2 regions of the Paenibacillus sp. FSL R7-0163 genome follow, and region 2 is predicted to be linked to the other one. Evidence: riboswitches for the same ligand, from Rfam matches in the RefSeq annotation. Region 2 holds a riboswitch; the other holds the start of a gene.

Region 1 (8,196 bases), 450 kb from region 2:
GCTTCATGCACGATCTCAGCAATCTCGACGATTTGGGTCTCGAACAAGCCGAGTGTGCTTGGGTTAGTCAGCATCAGTGCGGCTGTGTCACTGCCAACAGCTGCTTTGAGTGCTTCAAGATCAACCATCCCTTTATCTGTGGAAGGGATCGTGATCGTTTCAAGTCCTGCTGCTGAAGCACTAGCAGGATTGGTGCCGTGTGAGGAATCCGGCACGATAACCTTCGTGCGGGTCTCGCCGCGGCTTTCATGATAGGCGCGGATCATCATGAGGCCGGTCCATTCACCATGAGCACCTGCGGCAGGCTGTAAGGATACTGCATCCATGCCCGTCAGCGCGGACAGATCATTTTGTAGGGTATACATTAATTCCAGTGCGCCTTGAATACTTTCTTCTGGTTGGTAGGGATGAATTTTGGCGAAGCCGGAGAAGCGGGCAACATCTTCGTTAATCTTCGGATTGTATTTCATCGTGCATGAACCGAGTGGATAGAAGCCATTGTCTACACCAAAGTTGCGACGTGAAAGAGAAGTGTAGTGGCGAATGACATCCACTTCCGATACTTCTGGAAGTACGACGGGTTCGCTACGGAGTAAATCTGATGGAATTAGGGATTCCAAGGTTTCTTCCTGCGGCACATCGCATAGTGGCAAAGAATAGGCCGAACGGCCCGGACGGCTTAATTCAAAAATTAGACTTTGCTCCGGTTTCATAAACAGCCCTCCAGTGCGCTAGCGAATTGGTCGATTTCGGTTTTGCTTCTTTTTTCCGTTACGGCAACCAGCATATGTCCAGCAAGTTCAGGATAATCACGACCCAGATCATAACCCCCAAGATAACCTTCCTTCAGCAGCTTCGAATTAATAGAGGCCACACTGCTGCCTTCAGAAAGCTTCACGACAAATTCGTTAAAGAATGGGGAGGAGAAGGCAAGTTCAGCACCTGTTAGTCCGCTAAGTTTATTAGCAGCGTAATGGCTTTTGCGAATATTTAGCTCGCCTACTTCACGCATGCCTTCTTTGCCCATAACGGACAAGTAGACGGATGCGCAGAGAGCCAGCAGCGCCTGATTGGAGCAGATATTCGATGTCGCTTTTTCACGCCGAATATGTTGTTCACGCGCTTGAAGTGTAAGAACGAAGCCACGTTTACCGTTACGGTCTACCGTTTGGCCAACGATCCGGCCTGGCATGCGGCGCATCAGGTGATCAGCTACGGCAAAGAATCCGCAAGTTGGACCCCCGAGAGAAGCCGGAATACCGAGTGGCTGAGCATCACCCACTACGATGTCGGCTCCAAGTTTGCCCGGAGTTTCAAGTACACCTAGAGCTATTGGGTTCGCGCTGACTACAAGAAGACCTTTAACCGCGTGAATCAGCGGCTCAACCGAGCGAAGATCCTCGATGCTGCCGAAGAAGTTAGGCGATTGAATAAGCACTGCGGCAGTATCTCCATCGATAGCTTCAGCGAGTTTAGCTTGATCGGTAACACCGTCTTTATAGTCAATCTCCACCACCTCCAGACCCCAAGCATTAGCCGAAGTACGTAGCACTTGGCGAGCCTCAGGATGAACGGTACGGGAGACGATTAATTTTTTGCGTTTGGTAGCACCAGCCGCGAGAACCGCTGCTTCGGACAAAGCTGTAGCGCCATCATACATACTGGCATTGGCAACTTTCATACCGGTTAGTTCGCAAATGTAGGATTGGAATTCGAAGATCGCTTGCAGCTCACCTTGGCTGATCTCCGGTTGATAAGGAGTGTAGGCAGTGTAGAATTCAGAACGGGAAATGACATGGTTGATGACCACAGGGATGTGATGATCGTATAATCCGGCGCCGAGGAAGCTGGCGTGAGAATCAAAGTCGGCATTTTGGTCAGCCAAACCTTTCATGTGGCGCAGCAGGGCGTATTCATCGAGTGGTTCAGACATCGGCATAGTGCCTTGGTAACGTACCGCTTCAGGAATATCGGAGAACAGCTCATCTATAGACTGAATCCCGACGGCCTCCATCATCTCTACGCGGTCCTGTTCTGTCATGGGCAGATAACGGTGCTTCATTAAGGTTTCACTCCTTGGCTTTTTTAAAATATAAGAAAGTACAATTTTCACGCTATACTTTATCCTTCTATTTCTCGCTTAAAAGCTCACCGTCCTTATATGGACGCTAAAGGCGTTTATACTTGTAAAAAGGGGCCTTGATCACTACAGCCTTAAGCTGCTTGCCGCGTATCTCTACGTAAACCTCTGTGCCTATTTCACTGTAAGCAGCATCAATCAAAGCCAACCCCAGGTTCCGTTTCAGCGTAGGGGACTGTGTTCCGGTTGTGACCTCACCAATCTTAACCCCATCTGCCCAAACAGGATAATGGGATCGTGGAATGCCTCGATCAATCATTTCTAGGCCGACAAGGCGACGGGGAATCCCAGCTTCTTTTTGCTGTATTAGTGCATCGCGTCCGATAAAGTCTATTTTGTCCAGCTTCACGAAGAACTGTACTCCTGCTTCAAGCGGGGTGATGTCAGCGGATAGCTCCTGACCGTACAGTGGTAATTTTGCCTCAAAACGCAGGGTATCCCGTGCACCCAGTCCAGCAGGTGTTAATCCGTGAGGCGCGCCTGCAGCAAGCAGTCCGTTCCATAACGTTTCTGCACCTTCCAGCGAAGCGTAGATCTCGAAGCCATCTTCACCGGTATAACCCGTACGGGAGATAAGTACCTCTACACCGCAAACGGTGGCGCGTTCGATGAAATGGAAAGGCTTGAGTGTTGAAATAGGAGCATCAGTAACTTCCGCGAGAATGGTCTCTGCCAGAGGACCCTGCAAGGCGAGCAAAAGCGTCTCGTCAGAGACATTAGTGAGCGTGACTTCACCGAATTCAGAGCTCAGATGCTCTTGCAGCCACTGGAAGTCTTTGTCGATGTTGGAGGCATTAACGACGAGCATATAATGCCCTTCGCTTAGGCGATACACGAGTAGATCGTCGACAACTCCGCCATTTGGATAACAGAGCAGCGTATATTGCGCCGCACCATCTGTGAGGCGGCTGACATCATTGGTTGTCATTTTTTGCAAAAAGGCTTCTGCACCGCTCCCAATCACCATGAATTCACCCATATGCGAGACATCGAACAGCCCAGCCTGCTGGCGAACGGCTTCATGCTCTTTTACGATACCTGTAAACTGTACTGGCAGCTCCCAGCCACCGAAGTCAATGCATCTGGATTCCGCATAAGCGGAATAGAGATCATAAAAAGGTGTTCTTCTCAAAGCATCCATGTCGTCACTCCCCTTGATCTGATTACATACGAAAAAAGGACAGGCAGAAGCAATCATGCATAAATGCACAAATCGCTTTCTGCTCTGTCCTTTGTACCTGAGAGTTACCCTGCCGTAACTAGCTTGCAGGTTTCCCCGTTGGTGATCTGACGCATCTAGCCTTGCGTCTGATGCTCTCCAGAGATACGTCCGACAAAGGTCCTTTTGCCTGAGAGATTCACCCCTGTTAGGGCTTACTCCTTCGGCGCCGTCTTCAAGTGAGACAGTCTCTCCCTATGCCATCATCCGCAACTATATTTATTTCAAATATAAGAAAGTATATGGTTCACATTATACATTATCCTTATATTTCTCCGAGAAACGGTTATTGTCTATAAAAAGACGACAACGTCGTTTCTTCTTGTATGTCTCCATTAAACGGGTATAGTCGGGCGCTGTCAACAAGAAAACGTCGAAAAAATGACAAATTTAAATTTCCTGTTAGTAATATTGACATTGTGAGCCGGGATAACTTAGGCTATAACTAAATTTAGAACTCCAAATTGGAAATGAGGCGGCTTGAAATGAGTGAAGTATTAGACAACCTTCTTTACAGCGAAGAGCATGAATGGGCACAGCAAGTAGAAGGACGAGTAGTACGTGTTGGGATTACGGACCATGCTCAGCATTTATTAGGCGACATCGTATTTGTTGAGTTTCCTGAGGTAGGATCAACCATTTCGGCCGGTGACAGCGTAGGCAGTATCGAATCCGTTAAGACGGTATCGGAATTGTATTCGCCCGTCTCTGGGACGGTTACCAAGGTGAATGATGGATTAGAAGCTAGTCCGGAGCTTATCAATGATCAGCCATATGGCGGGGGTTGGATTTTTGAGATTGAAGTTGATGGAGAATATGCTGATGCTGTAAAAGGTCTGTTAGATGCAGCCGGTTATAGCGCGTTAGTTGCTGAATAATTGGAAATTGGGGACGGGAAATAGTCTGATCAAGTGTGATGTTTTTAGCAGCAAGTTTCTGCGATTTGGGGACTTGCTGTTTGTGTTTCTTATGTAGATTGTGCGAGTATTCGTAAACCCAATCGAGTGGTTTGAGGGTCTAGTGGAGTATGGAATTAGGGAAAACCTCCCTCATTTTAGACGATTATAGCTTGAGAGTTAGGGTTTTAGGGAATTCCTCCCTAATCATCTCGGTAAAACCACTATTTCAGACTAAAAAGAGTAATAATCAGGGAGTAATTCCCTCATTCCGCGATTGGATACGATAATAGGTGAATAATCAGGGAGGTTTTCCCTAATTAAATTAGGTGAAACCCCTTTGTTGGTCAATGTGGTAATTGCAAAGGCTCCTGCCGCCGAACTTAGCTCTGAGCGCAAACAACTATATTTTATTCCACCTCTTGAAGCTGTCGAAGTACAATGATCTCTACGCGTCGATTTTTTTGTTTGCCTGCTACCGTAGTATTATCTGCTGTTGGTCGGGTATCGGCATAACCTGCATATTGAAAAGTGTCCGGGTTCAGTCCTTCATTATCTAAGAAAAAGCGCAGCACAGAAAGCGCACGAGCACCCGATAGCTCCCAATTGTCGTTATAACGGGAAGCTGATGACACTGGTGTATTATCCGTATGTCCTTCAATGCTGATCGTTGCCCCGATATCTTTGAATAAGCCTGACAACTGCTGAAGAGCAGGAAGGGCTGGTGACTTCACATCTGCTTTACCCACATCAAAAAGAAAACGGTCGCTGAGCGTGATTTCTATGCCCTGCGGTTTGTCGGCTACAAATATTTGTTCACCGAGATTATTCTCCTCCACATAGTGGGTGATCACACCCATTAACTCAGCAAGCTTCGCCTCTTGTTCTCGAAAAGCCAACTCCCGTGCTGAAGGTGTTTCATTCTCCGTTTGTTTATCAGAACCGTCATTTGGTTTTGCAGTTGCGTTCCCATTCCCATCTGTACTCTCTGGTTTGTTGTCAGGGGTCTTTCCAGCATCTAAAATACCATCTCCGCCTTCAAGAACAGTGCTGCTCGACTTGAAAGTCTGGGATAAAGAGCCGGTTACGATATTGTATTTGTCAGTGTCCAGGCTGCTCATCGCATACAATATAACGAAAAATATAAGTAAAAGCGTAATTAGATCTGCGTAAGTAATCATCCAACGATCACGGCTTTCTCGATTCTCTACCCGCCGTTTGCGCCGGTCTCTTTGTCTCATATAAAACCTCTTGCTTCTGCACGGTCATCTGTGGTGGTGTCTGAAATGAAGGAGTTCAGTTTTTTACGCACCAGCAACGGATGATCCCCGTTTTGTAGAGAAAGAATGCCTACTAGCAGCATCTCCATGCTATGCAGCTCACTTTGGCTGCGGGATTTGATTTTGGAACCAATGGGTAAAAATATTAGATTAGCGATGGCTACTCCGTACAGTGTTGCAGTGAACGCTACTGCGATAGAGGTACCTAGATTTGATGGGTCTGTAAGGTTGCCCAGTACCCTAATGAGTCCCATAACTGTACCGATGATCCCCATCGTTGGAGCATATCCACCAGCGGCTTCAAAAATCTTGGCGTAGCTTTCATGCTTCAATTCTTTCGCATCCATTTCCAATTCCAAAATCTGTCTTACCTGCTCAGGGTCGGTGCCGTCGACGATAAGCAGCAGTCCTTCACGTGTAAAAGGATCAGGATGTACCTCCGCTTGTTTTTCGAGCATTAAAACGCCGCCGCGGCGGGCCACTGTGGCCATTGCGATGAGCTCTTCTGCCTTCTCTTCATCACGTTCAGGATTGCGACCAAAAGCCATGCGCAGAGCGGTGGGAATGGAACGTAGCTTAGCTGCCGGGAAGCTGATCATTACGGCGGCAATCGTACCTCCAAATACAATCAAAGCTGCATTAAGCTGCAGCAGTCCGGAAAGGCTTCCGCCTTCCCAGAGGTAGCCGCCGATTAGCGCAGCCAGTCCGGCCACTAGGCCGATTATTGCGGTAATATCCATGCTTCAAGCTCCTAACATTTCTGTGTATTATGGTTTGCATCGATCTAAGCAACACTGTATAATGAACGGGAACACATATTCTTATCTTCCATATTTTTTACTATCGTATGGAGAGAGAAGATTCAGACAACAATTATAATATATTAATCTAGTTTAGACGATAGAGGGGAGACGGGCAAATGAGTGATATTGTCGTCAGTACGAAGACTTTTGAATTGGAGTCCGAGTATACACCCCAGGGCGATCAGCCTCATGCCATAGATGAATTACTACAAGGCATCCGGCAGGGTAAGAAGCACCAGACGCTGCTGGGAGCGACAGGTACAGGGAAGACCTTTACTGTCGCGCAAGTTATTTCCAAATTAAATCGCCCCACGCTGGTTATTGCGCATAACAAGACACTGGCTGCCCAGCTGGCAAGTGAGTTTAAGGAGTTTTTCCCGAATAATTCGGTAGACTATTTCGTCAGCTACTACGACTATTACCAACCAGAGGCGTACATTCCCTCCTCCGATACTTATATTGAGAAAGATTCCAGCATTAACGAAGAGATTGATAAACTTCGCCACTCCGCGACAAGCTCCTTGTTCGAACGGCGTGACGTTATTATTGTAGCGAGTGTGTCTTGTATTTACGGTCTCGGTTCACCAATGGAATACGGAAGCTTGCTGTTGTCCTTGCGGGTTGGGATGGAGAAGCCGCGCAATGAGATTCTGAGCAGACTGGTGGATATTCAATACCAGCGCAATGATATCAATTTTGTACGCGGAACATTCCGTGTACGTGGTGATGTGGTTGAAATCTTCCCGGCCTCTCAGGGTGAACATGCGATTCGCGTTGAATTGTTTGGCGATGAGATTGAGCGGATCACTGAAATTGATGTTTTAACGGGTGAATTGATCGGTGAACGCGACCATGTCGCCATTTTTCCGGCTTCTCACTTTGTTACCAAGGAAGAAACGATGCGTGTAGCAATAGTCAATATTGAACGGGAGCTGGAAGAGCGGCTGACCGTGCTTCGTGACGCAGGCAAGCTCCTGGAAGCGCAACGTCTGGAACAACGGACACGTTACGATATTGAGATGATGAAGGAAGTGGGTTTCTGTTCGGGGATCGAGAACTATTCCGGGCCGCTAACCTTCAGGGAGCCAGGAGCAACTCCATATACGTTAATGGATTATTTTCCTGATGATATGTTAATCGTCGTAGATGAATCCCATGTTACCCTTCCGCAAATTCGGGCGATGTATAACGGTGACCGGGCGCGTAAGACAGTGTTGGTAGAGCATGGTTTCCGTCTGCCTTCTGCACTGGATAACCGTCCGCTTCAGTTCGAAGAGTTCGAAGATAAAGTGAACCAGATCATATACGTCTCCGCGACACCTGGACCTTATGAAATGGAACACTGTGAAACTATGGTGCAGCAGATTATCCGTCCGACTGGGCTATTGGATCCAATCATTGAGGTTCGTCCTACAGAAGGCCAGATCGATGATCTGATTAGCGAAATCCGTGACCGGGTCGAACGTGATGAACGTGTACTCGTTACCACTTTGACGAAGAAGATGTCGGAGGATCTGACAGACTACTTTAAGGAAATCGGTATTAAGGTTCGTTATATGCACTCTGACATCAAAACACTGGAACGGATGGCGATCTTGCGGGATCTTCGTCTCGGTACGTTCCATGTCCTGGTAGGGATTAACCTCCTGAGAGAAGGTCTCGACTTACCGGAGGTATCTTTAGTTGCAATTCTCGATGCCGATAAAGAAGGGTTCCTTCGTTCCGAACGTTCACTAATTCAGACGATTGGCCGTGCGGCTCGTAACTCTGAGGGTCGTGTAATCATGTATGGTGATCGGATCACTGATTCGATGGAGAAAGCGATGAGCGAAACATCGCGCCGTCGCGCCATTCAGAT
Region 2 (8,196 bases):
TTGTCCAGGATCCTGTGGAAAAGGAAAAGAAAAAGCGGATTTATCCAAAAATCACAGCTGCTGTGACTGCGGCGATATTGTTAAGTGTTATGCTAACGGCTATCTATCCGCCTACGTTGGCCAATGCGCTCAAGCAGCTTCCCTTGATAGGTGGTATTTTTGAACGGGCAGATGATATAGGATTACAAGCGGCCCAGCGTCTGGGACTGACTTCCCGTCTAAACAGCAGTGATACGCATGAAGGGATCACCTTGTCTGCCGAAGAGGCTGTATTTGATGGCAGCCGGTTGGCATTCTCGGTGAAGCGTGAGGGAGAAGAACTGGAAGGTAAGCTAGCCGGAGTAACGATTGGAGCGGATGGGAAGCCTTTTCTAGCGGAAGGTGCGATAACCTCTGCAGAAGTATTGATCGACGGGGCTTCCCTGGAGAAATTTTCAGAAGGTCTCTGGAAAGCTATGCCGTTTCTAAGCTGGATAGAAGGTGCTGAAAGCAACACAGCTATTTTTAGACTAGTGGATTCCTCGAATTCGGGGATCTCCAACAAACCTTTTCCTGATCGATTTGTATTGACCGTAACCCTTGACTTAAACGGTATTGATGAACCGTTTGTTCTCCAAATTCCTGCGCGGAAGGCTACGATTAATAAAATTTCCACACCTGATATACGCGCACAAGTTGGAGGATGGAGTTTGATCCTGAAAAAGCTGGAATATAGTCCATTAACGACACGCCTGTCGCTCATGCTGGAACAGGATACAGACGAAGATCATACAGCATTGAGTTTAGTGGGCTTTGAAGTAAAGGATCAACAAGGACAGGTGCTGAAAGATATTTCGCAGAAAGTCCTCTCGACTTCCAATAGGTCACTTAATGTCGATTTGCTTACTGAGCCATTTGAGAAACACCCTAATATGCTCACAATCCGTGGCTATCTTTATGAGTTTGAGAACCCACAAAGTAAGAATGGAGCATTTAAAACAGACAGTTCTGGAAACCCAGTGAAGCATTATATTGACGGTCTAGAGATAAACGTGCTAGTTAAATAAAAATTAAGGAGCTTGATAATATCATGAAAAAAACGACTAAGAAGATGTCTGTAATTTTAAGTGCTGCTGTATGCCTAGGAGCGTTGGGAATGCCAGCTTTAACCCAAGCATCCAGTGCTCAACCCGCTGTTGAAGCTTCCCTGAATACAACAAAAGTGGCCGATTCACACGATCAGCTTACTTTAAAGGGCAGTGCACAGTTTGACGGTAATTATATTAAGATCGACCTGAGCCGTGAGGGATCGCTATTTTCAGGAATGCTCGCAGGAGTAACCTTAAATGATAAAGGCGAACCCTATCTTGCAGAAGGTACTATTGTGGGAATAGACGCCAAGCTCGCTCAACCAGGAGGCATCGATTTAAAAACACCACGCTGGATCAGTGACGGAGATGCCAACAAGGCGGTTGTTGTATTGCAGACCGGATGGCTAACCGAGCAACAAAAGGCAAGCCTGGCTTCCTCTGAATTGAGTATCTATGTGAAGCTTAACGGAATCGAAAACCCGTATGTACTTAAATTTTCCCTCAAGCAAGCAGGATTAGTGCGTAATATTCAGCTACCTGCTATAAAGAAAGACAACCAATTTGAAATCAAAACCACCCGTGTTGCTGCGGGAGAGACTTCTGTGCGTATCGCTTTAGCGGTTAAAGGGGTTGCCACCCAAGGCCAGGCTTTAGGATATGACATTTATGATAATCTGGGCAATAAATTAGAATCTATTGCAAGAGATTCTATTGCAGCAACTCAAAATACGGTTTCTGAAGATTTATTGTTCGAAGCGCCTCGCTCAGCCGCTGAATATCTAGTTATCAGACCTTATCAAGCCGTATTTGAAAAAGGCAACACCGGGGCCTATAAATTAGATGCCAAAGGCAATGTAGTTAAAAATTATAACAAGCAACTGGAGATCAAAATCCCTCTAAAATAATCGTTAACGCAGCTAGGAAAAGGGGATTACCTCTCCAGCCGAAGGCTTGAGGTAATCCCCTTTGTTCAATTGAAAGAAGGCTCATTATTACTGATCATTTATAGCTAAAAAGCGGATAGTAGCTGTTGTCCCCTTACCTTCAGAGCTACTATAATAAATTTCCCCGCCGTATTTTTCTACGATATTAAAGCAAATCATTAATCCTAAACCTGTTCCATTACTTTTTAATGAATAAAAAGGAGTGCCTAGCGACTTAACCTCAGCTTCCGACATCCCGCTTCCTTCATCGATGATTGTTATCTCAATAAAATTATTGTTCCTATTCGCCATAATAGAGACAGATTTACCAACTTCCGAAGCCTCTAAAGCATTTTTTATTATATTAATAAGCAGCTGCTTAAATTCAATTTTATTAATAGAAATCATGCAATCTTCTTCTACGTAGGTAACGATTTGATTATCAGATAACATTGCGTAGGAATGGAGCAATCCTGTAACACTTTCAAGTACATCCTTCACATCTACTTTTTCTAATTTTTGCTCTCCATTTGGCTTTGAAAGGGTTAGAAATTGCGAGATAATCTGTTCTACTGTGTTTAATTCATCAATCATTAATTTAAATTTTCTTTTCATAGGATCATCAAATGAAGGATCCTCATCAAAAAACTGCAAAAAACCTCTAACCACTGTCACTGGATTTCTAATTTCGTGCGCAACGGCAGCTGTTAATTGTCCAACCATCTTTAAACGCTCAGATTGCTGTAATTGTTCATAATAAAGCTGCTGTTTTTTCATCCGTTTAAATGATATTTGAAAAATGAAAAATAATAACACTTGAACCGCTATTATATTAATGAAATTGCCTAGCATATCATAATGTAAATATGTATATAAATCCCCTCTATCAATCAAGAGGATATAGCCAAATGTAACTACCATTAGTACCCCATTTATAATGAAGGAAAAATAGAACAATTTTAAATCAAAAAATAGAATAGACAGTGCAGGAATAAGACAAATGAGGATATAGGTAGTCCATGTTTGAGGATATAAAAAGAATAGCGTATAAAAATACGCAAATCCAAATAGAATGATAATCTTTCTAAAAGTATGTGTCTCATGCTTAGGGTAAATCCATAAACAAACCGTTAGAAACGCCACACATAAAAAATGAATGATATAACCAAAATCAATCCCATCTAACTCTAGGGTAGATAGTATCAATCCAAACATCATAAGAACGATGATCATTAACATTAATATGTAATAGGTTTTTCGATTCACCCGACTGTAGAACTCTCTCATGAATTCACCACTTTTAAATTGATTTTACCATTACGATAGTTATCTTACTTGTAAACTTATTGTCGAAATAAGAATTATATCAGTTGAAATAGTAATAAACAATAACTGAAAAAAACTGTAAACTCGATGATATTATAGTTTGTAAAAAACTAAAAAACCGGGAGATACCATTTTAACAGTATCTTCCGGTTTTCTGTTTAACTTTGCATATTCTTTAAGCAAACGTCCATGTAGGAACGCTTGAAACCGGCAAGGGCTCCCTGCCCAGTCGCGGTTGAATATAACCACGGCTTCTGCGCCGGTTAAAGCTTTCCTCATAAACTAGAGAGGTGTTTCGGTCCTGATTATTTTATTATCTCTTTCCCTCTTTCTTCTATTTATCGAATACAAAACAAATAATAAAATAAACCATAAAGGCGTCAACAATAATGCCGGACGAGTTTCATCAGCAAACAGCATAATTATGAGTATGATTGCAAACAAGGCTAGAACAACATAATTCACAAAAGGTGTGAACGGTGCCTTGAATTTTGATTTGGCCTGCAATTCCGGCTTCGTCTTTTTATATCGCAAATGGCAAATTAGAACGACGCCCCAAACCCAGATGAAACAAATGGCACTAATCGTTGTCACGATGCCAAAGGCCGTCTCCGGAATCAGCTTACTCAACAAAGCCCCTACAGATAAGACAAGCGTGGATATGAATAAAGCATTACTTGGTACATGATTTTTATTAAGCTTTGCAAAGTTGGCTGGAGCCTGGTCATTTCTGCTTAGATTGTATAGAATCCGGCTTGTTGAGAACATCCCGCTGTTACAAGCGGAAGCAGCTGAAGTTAATACAACGAAATTAATAACCCCCGCGGCAATCGGAATCCCCACTAAACTAAATGTTTTAACAAAAGGACTTTCTGCCGGGTTTAGTTCTGTCCAAGCGTTGATGCATAATAAGGCAATAATAGCACCCACGTAGAAAAATAGAATTCGTAAAGGTATTTTATTAATCGCCGATGGGATAGTTTTTTCTGGATTGGATGTTTCCGCTGCTGATACCCCCACCAATTCCACACCCACAAAAGCAAACACAACCATTTGAAATGAAAGTAAGAACCCGGAAATCCCGTTTGGAAATACTCCCCCATGTGCCCAAATATTACTGAGCGCAACCGTTCCGGTAGTTGTTTTGAATCCAATCACCAGTAAAACTACCCCTATGGCAATTAACGCGAGAATAGTGATTACCTTAATTAAAGCAAACCAAAATTCCAATTCGCCAAAGCTTTTTACAGTTAATAAATTGAGTCCTAATAAAATAATTAAACAAATGACTGCGGGTATCCATTGCGGGATATCAAACCAATATTGTACATAGACCCCAACAGCTATAATATCGGCCATAGCCGTCATGATCCAGCAAAACCAATAGGTCCATCCAGTTACAAACGCCGCCCGCGGTCCAAGATAATCTTCGGCAATGTCTGTAAAAGATTGATAACCTGCTTTTGACAACAGAAGTTCTCCCAATGCCCTCATCACAAAGAAAATAGCGATACCCACGATTAAATAAGCAAAAATGATCGATGGTCCTGCCAGCTGTATAGCTTTTCCAGATCCTAGAAATAATCCGGTACCGATGGTTCCACCAATCGCAATGAGCTGAACATGTCGATTCTCTAAATCTCTCTTTAATTCTTGTGCTGCCATTTCGAACTCCCCCTTATGTGAAAAAAATAACAAGTAAAAATGATAACAAAAAAGAGATTGGATACGCTCCAATCTCTTAGGTATAAGAATAATAAATAAAATACATTTATTTATTCTGACGATGATCAGAATAACAAATGAATTATCTAGTACTCTTCTGTCCTTTTGCCTGAGATTGTGAACCCTTCGGCGCCGGGGGATTCCCCCACGGTCTCTCCAGAAGCTGCTCCTGCTATAGTGTGATCCATAGCAATCATAGCTTGCGAATTATTTAATTTTTATGTCGCTAACTTCATTTTTAATATTTTTCAATACTAATCATTGTCAAATATTTTGTCAATAACATTAATTACCGCTTTATTATTGTTCCATTAACTTTTATTGCACACAATTAAGGGCTTGTCAGCCAAGCCGCCAATTCTTCTGTCTGCAGGCACAACCTTCAATACGCTCTCCTTAGCACTCCATGACTGACTAACACCTTACATGTTTTCGTTTGAAGCCCAGCTGCGATTTATCAACTGCCTTTTGAATATTAATTGAAGCATTCAAAATCTTGCTTTTTGCACTACCGGTATGGACTTCCACCGGGCCAACTTCCTTTGCAATCTCAACCGCTTTATCATGAAGCGGCAGATAGGATACGCCCACAGTGTAGATGAAATTGTTCATTGCGTATTTCGTTCGTTCAGGGGCATCATGAATCGTATTTTTAGCAAGCTCCAACATAGCGGCCAATTTTTCTGCGGAAAATTCACTGTCCGGGCGGTTTCCGAGCAGCCAGCAGTAACAGTTCCAGCCCGCCGACATTTTCAACTCTATATCACTTGCAATCCATTTATCAGAAACCTCTTGCGCAATATCCGTCTCCGCCAACGTTACTGCCACCACAAAGTCCGATAGCATATAGAAATAAGCCCCAGCAATCCACCGCTCAAAATCCGACTCTGACATTGCTTTAGGCTCCGCGATCACCCCGGCAAAATACATAGCGTCGTAATTTCCCGTAGCATAAAGCTGCTCGGCCAAGGGTTGATTATGTTTTATTTTTCTGAAGATAGGCTTCATCTGGCCTGTGGCCACACCAAAAAGCGGTTCGTGCGCGCCATTGGATAGATATATTTTCTTGGTGCGTTCCTTGCCGAGAGCTTCAAGCTCTTGCATGACCGTTTCTAAATCCATTGTTCGCACTTCCTTTTTTATGAATATTGGCTAGGGACTCAAACTTTACTTGAATATATCATAAAAGCCCTTATAAATATCTTCTTTTATACATCAAGGTAATTTGCCCCGCTATGTATTCAGCGCTATATTGGTTGCCATCCTTAATCCACCACATAATAATCCCCAGTAGTGAGGCTGCAATAATATCAACGGAGACTACCTCCTTAGTAGAGTCAATGTTCCTCGCGTTTCTTCGTTTTTCGACAGTATTTTTTAACAGGTTGGTCAAGTGGTTTTTGAAGCCTTTATGCTCAATCAATACAGCAAAAACTTTCCGGTATTCAAAAAAATAATTTAAAAAGGTGATCAGCTGCTCCTGTTCGTTGTTGCTCTTCATTTGTAATAGCGGTTCAACCTTCATGGATAGGTCATCGAAGATTTCATGTACGATCTGGCGCAATAAATCGTTAATATCCTCATAATGCAAATAAAACGTTGCGCGATTTAGTTCCGCGCGGTTGGCGATTTTTTGGACGGTCAATTGCGAAATCTCCACATTGTCGGACAATAATGAAAAAACAGCGTTTTTCAACATCTTTTTTGAGCGAATGGCTCGTGGGTCAACTCTTTTATGTTCAGTCATTTCATCCCTCTATTATCGTTTAAATGGCCTTTCATCAACTAATTTGCCTATTCTGTCGATTAGTCGACATTTTCAATAAAATTGCAAATAGGAATACTTTTTAAATCCTGATATGATTTATTTTATTGACACTATGTCGAAAAAGCAATGAAGAGAGGACTGCAACATGCAAGAAGACACTAAGAACATAAATAAAGGGATCTTATTAACCATCTTAATCTTTGGTTGTTTCTTATCCACACTCAATCAGACGCTTTTAAATGTCGCCTTAAGTAGTTTGATGGATGTTTTTGATGTCACAGCAACAACCGTACAATGGATTTCAACAGGATTTATGCTGATCAACGGGATTTTGATTCCGATTACGGCCTATTTAATGAAACGTTTTACAACACGGCAATTATTTATAAGTGCCATGTCATTTTTATTAATCGGTTCTATAATTTGTGTAGCAGCGCCGAGCTTTAGTCTACTCTTAATCGGACGGATGATCCAAGCTGCCGGTGCAGGGATTATAATGCCGCTCATGATGAGTGTTGTGCTCGCGATCTTCCCCGTTGAAAAACGTGGCAGCGCTATGGGACTGCTTGGGCTGGCGATGATATTCGCTCCTGCTATTGGGCCAACGCTCGCGGGTTTTGTTGTCGAATACCACTCTTGGCGCTGGTTATTTATCGGGCTTATTCCACTTGTCCTCATTGTTATAGCGTTGGCGTTCAAGTATTTAGTGAATGTATCTGAGACGTCTAAGTCGAAGCTTGATGTGGTAAGTGTTCTTTTATCAACCGTCGGATTCGGCTTAATTTTATACGGCTTCAGTAGTGCAGGAAGTAAAGGCTGGGATGATGTAATCGTGATCCTAACCTTAGGGATTGGGGTCGTGGTAACAGCCGTATTCTGTCTTCGACAAATCAAATCGGATGATCCACTGCTAAACCTGTCGGTCTTCAAAAATAAAGTGTTTACGATGACATCTCTTATTAACGTATTAATCACAATGATGATGTACGCAGATATGATCTTATTGCCTATTTATCTGCAGAATGGTCGCGGGTTTACAGCATTTGATGCAGGACTACTATTGTTGCCGGGCGCACTCGTAAATGCGTTCATGTCACCCGTCACCGGTAAATTATACGACCGTTTCGGTGCGAAACCGCTGTTCATCATTGGCCTATTGTTTATTATTCCATCTATGTGGGCGGTAACAGATTTATCTGAATCGACCACGTATACTTATCTAATGATTCGTACCATAGGCCTGCGAATTGGATTAAGCTTCATTACTATGCCACTCAATACAGCCGGACTAAATGCGTTGCCCAAACAACTTGGCACTCATGGTACAGCTGTGAATAATACCGTTCGCCAAATTGCCGGGGCCATTGGTACTGCTGTCGTAATT

What was found. Region 2 has a riboswitch for glycine ahead of NST45_RS27625 (amino acid permease). Riboswitches for the same ligand answer to the same signal wherever they lie in the genome.
Region 1: linked by a shared signal. The riboswitch ahead of gcvT (glycine cleavage system aminomethyltransferase GcvT) and the one ahead of NST45_RS27625 (amino acid permease) in region 2 are both predicted to bind glycine.

Annotation. Positions count from the first base shown of each region.
Region 1 covers NZ_CP150224.1:6,735,911-6,744,106, forward strand. The annotation lists gene gcvPB (aminomethyl-transferring glycine dehydrogenase subunit GcvPB) at 1-713, opposite strand, end outside; gene gcvPA (aminomethyl-transferring glycine dehydrogenase subunit GcvPA) at 710-2,062, opposite strand; gene gcvT (glycine cleavage system aminomethyltransferase GcvT) at 2,169-3,281, opposite strand; glycine riboswitch at 3,468-3,566, opposite strand; gene gcvH (glycine cleavage system protein GcvH) at 3,845-4,237, shown strand; gene NST45_RS29550 (flagellar motor protein MotB) at 4,666-5,496, opposite strand; gene NST45_RS29555 (flagellar motor protein) at 5,493-6,275, opposite strand; gene uvrB (excinuclease ABC subunit UvrB) at 6,455-8,196, shown strand, end outside.
Region 2 covers NZ_CP150224.1:6,285,341-6,293,536, reverse strand. The annotation lists gene NST45_RS27640 (DUF4179 domain-containing protein) at 1-1,046, shown strand, start outside; gene NST45_RS27635 (DUF5643 domain-containing protein) at 1,070-1,975, shown strand; gene NST45_RS27630 (HAMP domain-containing sensor histidine kinase) at 2,063-3,280, opposite strand; gene NST45_RS27625 (amino acid permease) at 3,602-4,984, opposite strand; glycine riboswitch at 5,132-5,214, opposite strand; gene NST45_RS27620 (DNA alkylation repair protein) at 5,459-6,166, opposite strand; gene NST45_RS27615 (TetR-like C-terminal domain-containing protein) at 6,237-6,791, opposite strand; gene NST45_RS27610 (DHA2 family efflux MFS transporter permease subunit) at 6,958-8,196, shown strand, end outside.